DNA from 2 places in the Caballeronia sp. LZ003 genome. Region 1 is predicted to be linked to the other one. Evidence: riboswitches for the same ligand, from Rfam matches in the RefSeq annotation. Region 1 holds a riboswitch; the other holds the start of a gene.

The links. A riboswitch is a leader RNA that binds a small molecule or an ion and turns the genes downstream of it on or off. The one in region 1 is predicted to bind thiamine pyrophosphate.
Region 2: another riboswitch for thiamine pyrophosphate. It lies ahead of QCE79_RS12870 (FAD-dependent oxidoreductase); the one in region 1 lies ahead of thiC (phosphomethylpyrimidine synthase ThiC).

What each region holds. Positions count from the first base shown of each region.
Region 1 is NZ_JARUXJ010000001.1:1,051,803-1,059,356, reverse strand. It holds gene QCE79_RS04870 (hypothetical protein) at 1-1,151, opposite strand, end outside; gene QCE79_RS04865 (EamA family transporter) at 2,133-3,071, opposite strand; TPP riboswitch at 3,373-3,512, shown strand; gene thiC (phosphomethylpyrimidine synthase ThiC) at 3,690-5,621, shown strand; gene QCE79_RS04855 (glycine zipper domain-containing protein) at 5,842-6,054, shown strand; gene QCE79_RS04850 (hypothetical protein) at 6,262-6,807, shown strand; gene QCE79_RS04845 (hypothetical protein) at 7,076-7,222, shown strand; gene QCE79_RS04840 (L-lactate permease) at 7,451-7,554, shown strand, end outside.
Region 2 is NZ_JARUXJ010000001.1:2,843,629-2,851,182, forward strand. It holds gene mlaD (outer membrane lipid asymmetry maintenance protein MlaD) at 1-353, opposite strand, end outside; gene mlaE (lipid asymmetry maintenance ABC transporter permease subunit MlaE) at 458-1,225, opposite strand; gene QCE79_RS12850 (ABC transporter ATP-binding protein) at 1,222-2,037, opposite strand; gene thiE (thiamine phosphate synthase) at 2,135-3,199, opposite strand; gene QCE79_RS12860 (thiazole synthase) at 3,196-4,005, opposite strand; gene thiS (sulfur carrier protein ThiS) at 4,032-4,229, opposite strand; gene QCE79_RS12870 (FAD-dependent oxidoreductase) at 4,248-5,390, opposite strand; TPP riboswitch at 5,593-5,720, opposite strand; gene QCE79_RS12875 (ABC transporter ATP-binding protein/permease) at 5,969-7,554, shown strand, end outside.

The DNA.
Region 1 (7,554 bases):
GATCGGCTAAAACCGCCCGCGGCAACGCTATACCATCCCGAAGCATTCGATTCGGCACCAAGGGCTAACGTGAACTTGTCAGTAGCTTGCGCGCTACCCCCGAGCGCGACCGCACTGAACTTCAGTGCCTTCGCTTCGTTGCCGAGGGCAACTGCATAACTGTCAGCGCCCACTGCACTGCCGCCGATCACCACCATGTTGTTGCCGCTAACGTTTATATAGCGCCCGATCGCGATACTGCTGTCCCCGGTTACTTGAGTCCGCGTGCCCAAGGCAATCGAATTAGGGCTATTCGCCTGCGCACTCCAACCCGTCGCGATCGCGCCATATGCGCCGGCGTAGGAACCTTCGCCAATCGCAATTGGGGCATCGCTACTGCCAGCGGATGCGTGATTCCCTAACACGGTACTGCTACCCGACCCGGATGCTCCGTTGCCAACAACCAAGCTGCTACTCGACCCGGATGCGCCAATCCCAACTACCAAGCTCCTATCAAGCGCACGTGCATTGGTTCCGAGCGCCGTACTATAACTATCGGCATAGGAACCAGCGCCAAGCGCAGTCGCACTATAGTCCCCACCCCAGGCATTCGTACCGATAGCGACACCGTTCAAACTCGCCCGGGCGTTCGCTCCAATTGCCGTTGCATCGGCATAGCTGGCATTCGCATGGGGCCCAATAGCGACGCTATTTTGTTTCGCGCTCGAACTTGCTCCAATCGCAACGGCCGCGAGATCACCCGAGTAACCGTCCGCAGTCGATGACACCTGTGCGCCGTTTCCAATAAGAACGCTACCTGTAACATCGTTGTATTGATTGTTCCCGATCATCGTTGCGCTGGCTTTGGCTACATTGCTATCGCCAATCACCGTCGCCGTGGCATTTACCGTATTGTTATCGCCGTAAATATTCGTTCCATCGCGCGATACCCCGGATGCCAACGAGTCGCCCCAACCCGTCACCGTCCCTGCAAATGCGCTTGACGTAGCCATCGCTGCCAAGCTGGTAAGCACCGCCAGCGTGACTGGTTTGAACCGAAAAGCATGAAATTTCATATATAATGATCGTATAAGAAAGACAAGTTGTGATGCGTAATTGCGCTGCGTTAGACGCCCGGCCAAGGTTCGTCTAACGTAGTTTTTTGTAGGCACGATAGTCGTCGCTAAAGCCTCCTTTATTGCTGTGCCAATGCTCGGACCGTTGTTAATAGAAACGCGGCGATAGCGGGTTGGCTGCATTGGTTTGGACAGAGATGCACCAATGACCAAAGACTCCGCCAAAAATCAAGCAATTCGTTTTTATTCTGTTGTTATCTCGTATTAAAAATCATCCATATGCCTTGAATGGCGTTTCTAAGCTCAACCTACTTCAGGATGGGATGGAGCCAAAGCGGATACCGAGGAATTTTGAAGGTCCTGCTCTTACTCGATTAATCAACCTGCTTCCAAACACTATAACCAATGTAATTGAAAGCAATGAAGCAACGCTTCAAATTTTTCGAATTTGCTTATTTTTGAGTCTATCGGGACTACACCCGGAGGGGGCCATTGCGCCTTGCATAGCGGACATGCAGCATTATGTCTTCATGAACGCAGCTCCATGCACACAAGTATGTGCTACGTTTTTTAAAAAACAATCGCTCAAAGAAGCTAAATATAAATGTGGATGTGGTCGCTACAGCGCGCCATTCATTCACGTGACATGAGTTATTTTCAGACGCCTATCGTGTGACGGACGTCGTGTGCAGACGCGGGAGGAAGTGCCCGGCAAGCTTTTCATTGGACGCCACCTGATCGCGCTATAACGCGTCGGTAGAGGAAACAGCAAGCTGTTTTAGCTCAAGCGTCCATCACCTGATCGAGACCATTCGAATTCGCGGCTAACTAGTTGCACTCGCGGCGGTTCGTGCTACGGCGTGCTATGAGAAAGGGGGATGGTGGCTCGGAAGCGCGCGAGATTTCTTAGGTAATGAAACTGATGACGTAACGGACCACGGTGCTTTTTCTAACAAGTCAAGTCAAGTCAAGCTAGTCCCGATTCCTATCTACGATAGTTGCTATCTTTACAAGAAGCGTCGGGCGGCGATTCAGTTTTATTCGACAGCCCTTGCCTACAAGGCCAGATTCCTGCGCTCAAACCAACTCCCGCCGCCGATAATCAAACCAAAACGACAACGCAACGCTCATCAAAATCACGACCGTGGCAACAACCGTCCACTGCGTGATGATTTCCCCAAGCAACAAAGCGCCCAATAAAACCGCGACGACCGGATTCACGTAAAGACAACTCGTCGCGACAATCGTGCTCGTGTTCCGAATGAGAAAGTTATAAGCGACATACGCGGCCATCGATCCGATCACGACGAGATACAAGAACGAAAACCCCGCGCCCATGCTCATCGTGCCAAGGCGCTCGCCTGACACGAACGCGATGACAGTCGCGATAAGCCCGCCAAGCCCGATCTGCAACGCAGTCGACATCAGCAGATCGGAAGGCTGCGAAAGACGGCTTGCCAAATGCGCCCCGCCCGCCCAAAAAATTGCCGCGCACAAGATGGCAAGCGTGCCGACGGTCGAGCTCGGCGAGGGATCGCCATGATTGAGCAACACGATACCCACGAGACCCAGCGCCACCGCAAACCATTCGCCCTTCGCCACACTGCGCCCGGCAAGCGCGGTGAAGATCGTCGCGAAGAGCGGCACGGTAGCCACCATCACGGCAGCCGTGCCGGTTCCCACCGTGCGCATGCCGTAAGCCATCATCCCGCTCGACAAACCTTCGAGCAAAGTCCCGACGATCGCTGCATTCCGTACTTCACGCGCCGTCGGCCACACCGCCTTGCGATGCACGGCAATCGCGAAGAGACCGACGCCAGCGCACAGGTTACGCAGGCCGCCGAGCATGAGCGGCGGAAACGATTCGAGCGCCAGGTGAATGCCGAGATACGTCGATCCCCACACGAGATAAACGACGGCCAACGCGAGCGCGACGCGTCCCTTGAGGCTGCGAGGAGCGCGAAACGGAAAGCGGTCGGGAAAACCGAGCGGCAGACGCGGAGGTACGGCAGACATGCATTACTCCGCGAAGCGCGCCCGGATCGGGGCAAGAGACTTGCAATGGGGACTGCCGCCAATCGACCGAACGGGGCATGAGCTTGAAGAACGCGCGCGCCAGGTGACGAACGAGGCGGGACTGACGATGGACGGCATGACGGAGCGAAAGAAGTGCGGAAGCGACAGGCGGGGCGACTGCTGACGACATCCGGGTAAGTACCGAAAATCGCGCGCTCGCCATTATGCAGTAAGCGCCTGCGCTTCAGCGCAAACTTCGCGAACGGTTGCCAAGATGCCACGCCACGATGTATGGTGACGCCTGCTAACGCGGGGGTCCTGCGTTGCACATCGCGATTCGTCCGGCTGCGTCGACTGAATGGCCCGTGCAATGTGGGTGAGAAATACCCTTTGAACCTGATCTGGATAATGCCAGCGCAGGGAAGCGTTCGGGCCTCGGCGCACGGTATCTCTCTCACGCGCCACGTCTTCTCGGGCCCGCACCTTTCCATCTCGTTCCTCCCTGTCTAGCTCCTGAATCAGCCGAGCTCGCCGGCGTTCGTTTGTTCGTCGTTCATTCGATCGCCCGCGTGCTCGCTGTCAATTACCGTCCCTGCGACTGAAAAGGAGAAACAGCACATGAATGCGAATCCCAAGTTCCTGTCCGAAAACGCCATCGTCGATGCAGCCGCCATCGCGCCGCTGCCCAACTCGCGCAAGGTCTACGTGACGGGTTCGACGCCCGACATCCGCGTGCCGATGCGCGAGATCACGCAGTCCGACACGCCCGACAGTTTCGGCGGCGAAAAGAATCCGCCGGTGTATGTGTACGACACGTCCGGCCCCTACTCCGATCCGGACGCGAAGATCGACATCCGCTCCGGTTTGCCCGCGTTGCGCGCCGGCTGGATCGAAGCGCGCGGCGACACCGAGGAACTCGCGGGTCTTTCGAGCGAATTCGGCCGCGAGCGCGCCGCCGATCCGAAAACGGCCGAGCTGCGCTTCCCGGATCTGCATCGTCATCCGCGACGCGCGACGCCCGGCAAGAACGTGTCGCAGATGCATTACGCGCGGCAGGGCATCGTCACGCCGGAGATGGAATACATCGCCATTCGCGAGAATCAGCGCCGCGCCGAATACCTCGAAAGCCTCAAGACGAGCGGTCCGAACGGCGAAAAACTCGCCGCGATGATGGGCCGTCAGCATCCCGGCCAGTCGTTCGGCGCGGTGCCTTTCGACAAGGACGCCCTGAAGGCCATCACGCCCGAGTTCGTACGCGATGAAGTGGCGCGCGGCCGCGCGATCATCCCCGCGAACATCAATCACCCGGAAAGCGAGCCGATGATCATCGGGCGCAACTTCCTCGTGAAGATCAACGCGAACATCGGCAATTCGGCGGTGAGTTCGTCGATCGGCGAGGAAGTCGACAAGATGACCTGGGCGATCCGCTGGGGCGGCGACACGGTGATGGACTTGTCCACGGGCAAGCATATTCACGAGACGCGCGAGTGGATCATCCGCAATTCGCCGGTGCCGATCGGCACGGTGCCGATCTATCAGGCGCTCGAAAAGGTCAACGGCAAGGCGGAAGACCTGACCTGGGAAATCTTTCGCGACACGCTCGTCGAGCAAGCCGAGCAAGGCGTCGATTACTTCACCATTCACGCGGGCGTGCGTCTGCAATACGTACCGCTGACGGCCAACCGCATGACGGGTATCGTCTCGCGCGGCGGCTCGATCATGGCGAAATGGTGTCTCGCGCATCATCGGGAAAGCTTTATCTACGAGCACTTCGAAGACATCTGCGAGATCATGAAGCAGTACGACGTCTCGTTCTCGCTCGGCGACGGCCTGCGTCCCGGCTCCATCTACGACGCGAACGACGAAGCCCAGCTCGGTGAACTGAAGACGCTCGGCGAACTCACGCAGATCGCGTGGAAGCACGACGTGCAAGTGATGATCGAAGGCCCCGGCCATGTGCCGATGCAGCTCATCAAGGAGAACATGGACCTGCAACTGGAACGGTGCGACGAGGCGCCCTTCTACACGCTCGGGCCGCTCACCACCGACATCGCGCCGGGATACGATCACATCACCTCGGGCATCGGCGCGGCGATGATCGGCTGGTTCGGCACCGCCATGCTTTGCTACGTCACGCCGAAGGAGCATCTCGGACTTCCGAACAAGGACGACGTCAAGACCGGCATCATCACTTACAAGCTCGCGGCGCACGCGGCCGATCTGGCGAAGGGTCATCCGGGCGCGCAGGTGCGCGACAACGCGCTATCCAAGGCACGCTTCGAGTTTCGCTGGGAAGACCAGTTCAACCTCGGCCTCGATCCCGACAAGGCGCGCGAGTTTCACGACGAAACCTTGCCGAAGGATTCCGCCAAGGTCGCGCATTTCTGCTCGATGTGCGGCCCGCACTTCTGCTCGATGAAGATCACGCAGGACGTGCGCGACTTCGCGGCCAAGCAAGGCGTCTCCGAAAGCGATGCGCTCGCCAAGGGCATGCAGACCAAGGCCATCGAGTTCGTGAAGAAGGGCGCGGAGATTTATCAGCCGACCTGAAGCAAACGCTGACTGTACGCAACGGCCTGTGCTTCCTTGCAGGCCGTTTTTGCATGGCGCGCGCGTGCACCGTTTCGGGCATCTTTCCTGCTGATAAGCGAACGAACCGGCGAAAAAAACGTTGCGGCGTCCGTCGATGAAAGCCAGATCGTGATCGAACGGCAGGACGCGTGGGCAAAGCCGCGGCCGTTTCATTGATCAATCGTTCTGGAGAGTCGACATGAAAATCATCAAACAAATCGGCGCCGCAGCAGTGGTCGTTTCCCTTCTCGCCGGACTCACGGCCTGCGACAACATGACGACGCGTCAACGCGATACGGCTGTTGGCGCTGGTGTTGGCGCCGCGGGTGGGGCCGTGATCGGCGGAAGCGCGTTATCGACGTTGGGGGGCGCGGCAGTAGGCGGGGTTATCGGCAATCAAGTCGGGAAGTAAGCGGGCGATCCACAGCCATCTTATGCGGCAAGCAGCGATGCTTGCCGCCGCTTCGATCGAGGGCTGTTTCAGGATTGATACACGCCGAGGTTTGTTAGCGGACGCGCGACGCGCACGCCGCAACGATCGAGTAAGCTCCTTCTTAACGGACCCTTCCTCGCAATCGCATAGGTAGAGTCCGGCAAGCCGCAAGCAAGGAGCAGCATCATGATTTCCCCGCGCATCATCTTCGGTTACAGGGCAGCGGCCGTTTCGCTTGCTGCCGGATTGCTTCTCGGCGGATGCTACCTGCCGTATCCCGACTACCCCGCTTATTACTATCCGCCGGTTCCCGCTGCCTACACGCAACGTGAGTTCGCGTTACCGGCGCAAGGTGCTTCGGGCGTCAGTGCCGCGAACGCGCCGTCGCAAGCTCAGTACGCAGTGGCCGCGCCGACAGTCGACTACTCGACGATCTATACGAGCACGCCGTATGCGCCGGCTTATCCCTATCCTTACGCGTACGCACCTTATCCCGCTTACGCCGCTTATCCCGCATATGCTGCTTACCCCGGTTACTACGGCTACGGTTATCCGTCGGTGTCGATCGGCTTCGGCTACTGGGGCGGCGGCGGATGTTGCTGGGGACGCGGCTATGGCGGCGGATGGCATGGCGGCGGCGGTGGATGGCACGGCGGTGGCGGCGGATGGCACGGCGGCGGTGGCAGTTGGCAAGGCGGCGGTGGACATGGCGGTGGCGGCCATGGCCATTGAATAATGAAACCCCACGCTCGAATGCGGCGTCGATGTCGCATTCTGCGCCGCTATTACCGAAAAAAGTAACAACTCTGAAACATTTTCCGGCAATGCAGAAGCAATTCGCTTGCCTTGCCGCTCTGTACGATCGGTCACTTTCCTTATCCGACAAGGCCCTGGCGCATTACGCCGGTGCTTTGGCACGATTATCGCTAAATGGTATCCCTACTTATCGGACAGCGCGGGTGGCAGCCCAAGCGTTACCTATCGTTCTCGGGGATTGGACATGATGGCCTTCGCTTTTTTCCTGCTGTGGATGGTCGCATCCCTTGGGCTGCTCGCGCTCTGGGTGTTTCGCCAAGTGCCGGCATCGCGTCTTGATTCCAGCGCGGCACAACAAACAACGGCTACTCCAGCGACCGTCGAGAGCTGAGCGCCGCATCCCGCGAAACGCGTGACCAAGCGTCCGAACGGAGCAGATGCGTCACGTCCCTTTCCGCTTCCATCCGGCATCCTTACGCCAATATTCAAGCCTTGACGAGGGCCATCCTCGCCCTATTCTTAGTGAGCGCGTTATGCGGTTGCTTAAAGTCTTCGATACCACTCGAACCAGCAGCGAAGACCGCGGCATCCATCCAAGAATAGAGAAACAGGAGACCCGATGTTCCATCAGATCCTCACGCCTATCGCGGGTTCGCTCGCGCTCTCCTTCATCGTTGCCGCGTTGCCTATCATCGTCGTACTCGTCATGCTCGGCTGGGCGCG
Region 2 (7,554 bases), 1.8 Mb from region 1:
TCGCCGCCCGGCTCCAGGCCGATGTACTGCTCGCCGAGCAGACCGGAAGTCAGAATCTTGGCGGACGAATCTTTCGGAAATTGATATTGCTTGTCGATGTCGATGGCGACCACCGCCTGATACGTATTTCCATCGAAGCTGATCGAGCCGACGCGCCCGACCGTCACGCCCGCGCTCTTGACCGGCGCGCGCGCCTTAAGGCCGCCGATGTTGTCGAACTTGAGCTTCACCGCGTAGGTCTGCTGGAACGACAGCGAACTCATGTTGCCCGCCTTCAGCGCAAGGAACAGCAGCGCCACGAAACCGAGCACCACGAAGAGGCCGACCCAAAAGTCGAGAGCAGTCTTTTTCATCGTCTTCCCAAAGAGAATCTTGTCGCAGAGCGCGTGTGAGGTCTGTGCCCTTCACAACGCCCACGCCCTCGCGGGCGTTTTGCATTTGGTTCATTAGCTGGACATCAGCTGAACATCAACGCGGTCAGCAGGAAATCGAGGCCGAGCACCGCGAGCGACGCGTACACGACCGTCTTCGTGGTCGCGCGCGACACGCCTTCCGGCGTAGGCCGTGCTTCGTAGCCCTGGAACAACGCGATGAACGTCACCGCGAAGCCGAACACGATGCTCTTGATGACGCCATTGCCGACATCGCGCCACACGTCCACGCCGCCTTGCATCTGCGACCAGAACGCGCCGGAATCCACGCCGATCAGCAACACGCCGACCACATACCCGCCGATTATGCCGACCGCGCTGAAAATGGCCGCCAGCACGGGCATGGCGATGATGCCCGCCCACATGCGCGGCGCGACCACCACTTTCATGGGATCGACGGCCATCATTTCCATTGCCGTGAGTTGTTCGCCCGCCTTCATCAAACCGATCTCGGCGGTCAGCGACGTACCCGCGCGGCCGGCGAACAACAGCGCCGTGACGACCGGCCCGAGCTCGCGCACGAGCGAAAGCGCGACGAGCAGTCCGAGCGCCTGCTCCGAACCATAGCGGTTCAGTGTGTAATAACCCTGCAGCCCGAGTACGAAGCCGACGAACAGGCCCGACACCGCGATGATGACAAGCGAATAATTGCCGACGAAGTGAATTTGCTTCGTGACGAGACGCGGCCGCCGCAAAAGCGGGAAGAATTCGAGTACGAGGCGCAACAGCATGCGCATTGCATAACCGGCGGTTCCGAAACCGTCGAGCACCCAGCGTCCGAGTGCGCTGATCATGCTTTTCCTCCGATGCCGAAATCCGCCGCGAGCGGCTGGCTCGCGTAATGAAACTTGAAGGGACCGTCCGGCGTGCCGTCGATGAACTGACGCACGGTCGGGTCTTCCGACGCGCGTAATTGCTCCGGCGTGCCTTCCGCGTGAATGCCGCCGTTCGCGACGAAGTACACGTAGTCCGCAATGGCGAACGACTCGGGCACATCGTGCGAAACGAGAATGGACGTGGCGCCGAGAGCGTCGTTGAGCGTGCGGATGAGTTGCGCGGTTATGCCGAGCGAGATGGGATCGAGACCGGCGAACGGCTCGTCGTACATCATTAGTTCGGGATCGAGCGCGATGGCGCGGGCAAGCGCGACGCGGCGCGCCATGCCGCCGGAAATCTCCGACGGCGCGAGATCGCGCGCGCCACGCAGGCCGACCGCGTTGAGCTTCATCAGGACGAGATCGCGGATGAGCTCTTCCGGCAGATCCGTGTGTTCCCGCAGCGGAAACGCGACGTTCTCGAACACGGTCTGGTCGGTGAACAGCGCGCCGAACTGAAACAGCATGCCCATCCGGCGGCGCAGCGCGTAAAGACCGTCGCGCGATTGCGTGCCGACGTCCTTGCCCGCGAACAGCACCTGACCGCGGCTGGCTTTCACCAGCCCGCCGATCAACCGTAAGGTTGTCGTCTTGCCGCAGCCGGAGCCACCCATGACCGCAACCACCTGACCACGCGTGAAACGCATGTTCAGGTTCGAGAGAACGGGCCGATTACCGTAACCGAAATCGACGTCGCGAAGCTCTAGCAGGGGCTCGGGGAAAGCTGGCACGAGGTAAGAAATTCCTTGGACGCAAGAGGCCGAATTATAGGGCCTGCGCGCAATCGGTGCTTTACCTACGCTCTACCCGATATGATTTTCAGAACATTTACCCTTGATTTGCAAAGCTTTGTTGTAGCGACTCGACGGCGGCTTCGGTGTCCGCCGCTTCTGTCACGGCACGCACGACAGCAGCGCTTCCTACGCTGGTCGCCAGCACCTCGGGCAATACCTTGCCGTCGATACCGCCGATCGCGACGAGCGGCACACGTCCTTTCAGAAGCTTTACGTAGCGTGTAAGCCGCGCCAGGCCTTGCGGTTTGGTGGGCATGACTTTCGTCGTGGTGGGAAACACCGCGCCGAGCGCGAGATAGCTCGGCCGGAAGTGCAGCGCGCGAAGCATCTCGTAATAGCCGTGCGTCGAAAGTCCGAGGCGCAACCCGGCTTGCGCGATTGCCTGCAGATCGGCGGTTTCGACATCTTCCTGACCGAGATGCACGCCGTAAGCGCGTGCGGCGATCGCTTCGCGCCAGTGATCGTTGATGAAAAGCTGCGCCTGATGCCGCTGCCCCGCCACGACCGAACGCTCGATTTCGCCGTGAAGGTCCGCTGCGTCGGTGGTCTTGCGGCGCAACTGCGCCGTGCGCACGCCAAGGTCCAGCACGCGTTCGACCCAATTCGCGCTCGGCAAGACGGGGTAAAGACCGAGCTTGTCCGGGCAAGCGGGAAAAGCAGGCTCCGGCGCGGGTGGAAGATCGCCGACGCGCGGGAACGTGTCGAAGTCGCTTGGCCACGCGTCTTCTTTCTGTTCGTCGCCGGCGCGCCATGCCATTGCCAGGACGAGCGCATCGTGCGGTTCGAAATTGCAGTCGAGGAACGCCGCCAGCGCAGCCAGCCAGTCGTCGGAACGCTCGCCTTCGAGAACGTGGCGCGCGCCTGCATGCAGCAATATCACGCGATGTTCGTACGCTTCCAGCACCGTCGCATTGCCCGCGGCGTATGGCTCGTTGACGACGAGCAGATCCTGCGCACTTGGCGTATCCGGCACGGTCAGGCAGATGCGCCAGCGCGTTGGCGGCGCGGGCCACTCGCCGAGCCGCGCGCGGATACGTTCGGCGACTTCGGTCAACTCATCCGCCGGCGGCCAGAAAACTTCGTGTCCGAGCAAGCTCATGCAGCACCTCCGTCCTGATGCCAGAACGGCATGCCAACGACCGGCGTGCTGGCCTGCGCGCTGTCGCGCTCGGCCATCGGACCGGCGAGAAACGCCGTGCGCCCGGCTTCGACACCCAGGGCGAACGCGCGCGCCATCTGCGACGGAAAGGTCGCCTGCGACACGGCGGTGTTCAAGAGCACACCGTCGAAACCCCACTCCATCACCTGGCACGCATGCGAGGGCACGCCGAGGCCTGCATCGACGATCAGCGGCACGTCTGGCAGCCGCTCGCGCAACGTGCGCAGACCGTAGGGATTGGTCACGCCCTTGCCGGTGCCGATGGGCGCGCCCCAGGGCATCAACGCCTCGCAGCCGGCATCGAGCAGACGGCGGCCGATCACGAGATCCTCGGTGCAATAAGGCAGCACCTTGAAGCCGTCGCGCACGAGCTTGCCCGCCGCTTCGACGAGGCCGATCGGGTCGGGCTGCAACGTGTAGTCGTCGCCGATCAGTTCCAGCTTGATCCACGGCGTGTCGAAAACCTCGCGCGCCATGTAGGCGGTGGTCAGCACTTCATCGACGCTCTGGCAGCCCGCCGTGTTTGGCAGCAGCGCGACGCCGTGACGCTTGAGGACTTCGAAAAAACCGGCCTCGCCAGTCTCGGACTGACGGCGCAGCGCGACGGTCACCATGCCGGGCCGCGCGGCATCGATGGAATCCGAAAGCGATTGCAGCGACGGATAACGCGATGTGCCGAGCAGCACACGGCTCGGGAACGTCTGGCCGTAGAGCGTAAGACTATGGGCGGCGGTGTGTGAGGTCATGATTCGATCCTTCGGATTCGATAGATTCAGCCGCCCGCGACGGGCGACACGACGTCGAGCTTGTCGCCGGCTCGAAGCGTCTTCGTGCCGTGCTCGCCGCGCGCGACGAACTGTCCGTTGAGCGCGACCGCGAACGGCGGTTTGGCGCCGAATACGGCGAGCGCGTCGGTGACGGTGGCGGCATCGGTCAGACTGAATTCGCGCTGATTGATGTGGATGTTCATGGCTTTGACTTTCGATGACTAGAGCGCGGCCGCGATGGCCGGTTCGCTATGCAGAAGTTCGGACCAGCGCGCGCCGCCGCGATAATCCGCGAACGATGCGGCGTCCGCGACGGTTCCGCCCGCGATGGCTTGGGCGAGTGCGCAGGCGGCATCGGCGACTTCCGGCGCGATCATGAAGCCGTGCCGATACAGGCCGTTCACGCGCACGGTCCGCGCCCCGTCCCAGACGATGGCCGGCCGATGATCCGGCAGCGTCGGCCGGCACTGAGAATTGAGTTCGAGGATGCGCGCCTCGCCGAAACCCGGATGCACCGCGAATGCCGCACTCATCAGTTCCAGCGCCGAGCGCACGCTCACGGGCGACATGTCCTCGCCTTCGACTTCGGTCGCGCCGATCACGTAAAGATCGTCCTCTTTCGGCGCGATATACAGCGGATAACGCGGATGCAGCAGCCGCACCGGCCGCGACAACCCGATGCCCGGCGCATGCACGCGCGCCACTTCCCCGCGAATACCACGCAACGCGGGCCACGCCGTTTTGCCGCCCAGCCCACGGCAATCGATGATCCAGCGCGCGTCGGGCAGAGCATCGACCGGAGAATTCCAGTGCGTGCGCACGCCGCGCGCCCCAAGTCCGGCCGCGAGCGCTCGAAGCGCCTGACGATTGTCGAGTTGACCTTCGTGCGGCAGCAGCCAGCCTTGCGCGAAACGCGTGCCGAGCGCGGGTTCCGCTTGCGCGACTTCCGCGCCCGCGAGCTTGACGAAGCCGCCATCGAGCAAGCTCGCAGGCGCGTTGGCGCGCAACCTGCGTTCGAATAGCGGCGCTTCCGCGCGATCCGCGCCGTGCCAGACGACGAGCGTGCCGTTGCGCTGAAAGTAAACCGGCTCGGGCAAATCGGCGATGAGCCCCGGCCAGCGTTCCAGCGACGCCGCGCCGAGTTCGACGACGAGCGGCTCCGCACTCGTCGCCTCGGCGAGCGGCGCGAGCATCGCGGCGGCCACCCACGCAGCCGACTGCGTGCCCGCCTCGTCGCCGCGCTCGTATAGCGCGACGCCGTGGCCCGCGCCCGCGAGTTGCCACGCCACGAGCCGCCCGACGAGTCCTCCGCCGATGACGGCGAAGTCTGGCCGGCGCGCGGCGGGCTGATGGATCGTGTTCACTTTTCCGATGTCTCCTGTCGATCGAAACGAGGCTGGGCGCCGCTCCGGTCTTATCCACGACTGATAACGCCGTGCAGCAAACGCACGAACGCGAAGACAAAACTTGCAGAGGAGAGACCGGCCCGGCAGCGGCAGCGCAAACAACGCGCGCCAGGCGGAAAAGAAAGATGATGGAAGAACCTGGAGGAAAGGCGCGACGGCCGCGCGTTCTCCGGAAACTTCCCTCGCCGGTATTACCCGGATCGGGTGCAAAGGGTCTCTCTCAGCCTCGCCGCGCCAGCACACCGATAATTCGATGACATCGCGCGCGAAGCACCCCTGTTTCGTCGAAGATCATTAGACCATGAAAGCCAAAGCCGCTGCAAACCGGGATTCCCCGCCTTTGGTCGCCTCGGTCGGCACTCTGGCACAATGCCGCGAGCATGGTTCTCCGCATGGTTGTGCGAATGAGCACGGAATTAAGCGGCAGTTAAGGGAACCTCTGAACAATCTGCGGGACAGGAAAGAGGCTGCGCGTGTGAGTATCGCGGCGCGGTGCGTCCATTCGTAACTCGGACCGGCATATCATCAGGAAGGTCATGGCCAATTCTCAACCGGAAAACACGCAGCAACAAGCCGACACGGTCTCTGCGTGGAGCCTCATCAAGCCCTACTGGGTCTCGGAGGAGCGCGGCTTCGCATGGGGTCTGCTTGTTGCCATCATCGCGATCAACATGACGGTCGTATGGATCAACGTGCGGCTCAACAGCTGGAGCGCGGCGTTCTACAACGCGCTGCAGAACAAGAACGTCCACGACTTTCCGCACCTTCTGCTGGTCTTCACCGGCCTCGCCTTCGCGTACATTCTGCTCGCGGTTTATGGGAGGTATCTGCGGCAGATGCTCGGCTTCCGCTGGCGCCAGTGGCTGACCAACAAGTATCTCGAACAGTGGTTCGGCGACCGCGCTTTTTACCGCATAGAACGCGACCGTCTCGCCGATAACCCCGACCAGCGGATCAGCGACGACCTGCAATCCTTCGCGACCACCACGCTGTCTCTGTCGCTCGATCTGCTTTCCACGCTAGTCACGCTCGTCACGTTCATCACCATTTTGTGGACGCTCGCGGGCGCGCTGACCATCACGGCATTCGGCACGCCGCTTGTCATTCCCGGCTACATGGTCTGGGCGGCGGCGCTTTACGCGATCATCGGCTCGGTCATCATCCAGAAGGTCGGACATCCGCTGGTGTCGATCAACTACCAGCAACAGAAGGTCGAGGCCGATTTCCGCTTCGGGCTGATTCGCGTGCGCGAGAATGCCGAGCAGATCGCGTTTTACGATGGCATCGCCACCGAGACGGCCAACGCGAAGACCATCTTCCAGCGCATTCGCGACAACTGGTGGATGATCATGAAGTACACGAAGCGCATGACCTTCGTGCTCAGTTTCTACGGACAGATCGCCATCATCTTCCCAATCATGGTTGCCGCGCCGCGCTACTTCGCGGGCGCGTTCTCGTTCGGCGTCTTGATGCAGATTTCATCGGCGTTCGGCACGGTCAGCGATTCGTTCTCCTGGTTCATCAACAGTTACTCGACCTTGGTCGAATGGCGCGCCACGGTGAATCGTCTGCGCGAATTCAAGCGTGTGATGCGCTCGACGCATATCCGCGAGGAAACGTCGCCGGCAACGGCGCATGGCGGTATCAACCTGCATTACACGAGCACGAAAGCGCTGAAGACCAAGGGGCTTGCGCTCGCACTGCCGAATGGCACGCCGCTTTCGCGCGTGGGCGACGTGACGATAGAACCGGGATCGCGCTGGCTAATAGTCGGGCCGTCGGGCGCGGGCAAGAGCACGCTGATGCGGGCTCTGGCGGGCCTTTGGCCGTTTGGCGACGGTAGTATCGACGCACCCGTCGACGCGAAGATGCTGTTTATCCCGCAAGTGAGCTATCTGCCGATCGGTACGCTGCGCGCGGCGTTGAGCTATCCGTCGCCGGGTGGCACCTTCACCGACGAGGAATCGCGCGAGGCGCTGCGTCTGTGCAATCTGGCCGAGTATGGCGACCGCCTGGAAGAAAGTGCGCACTGGGCGCGCAGCTTGTCGCCGGGCGAGCAACAGCGTCTTGCCGCCGCGCGCGTGCTGCTGCACAAGCCCGACTTCCTGTTCCTCGACGAAGC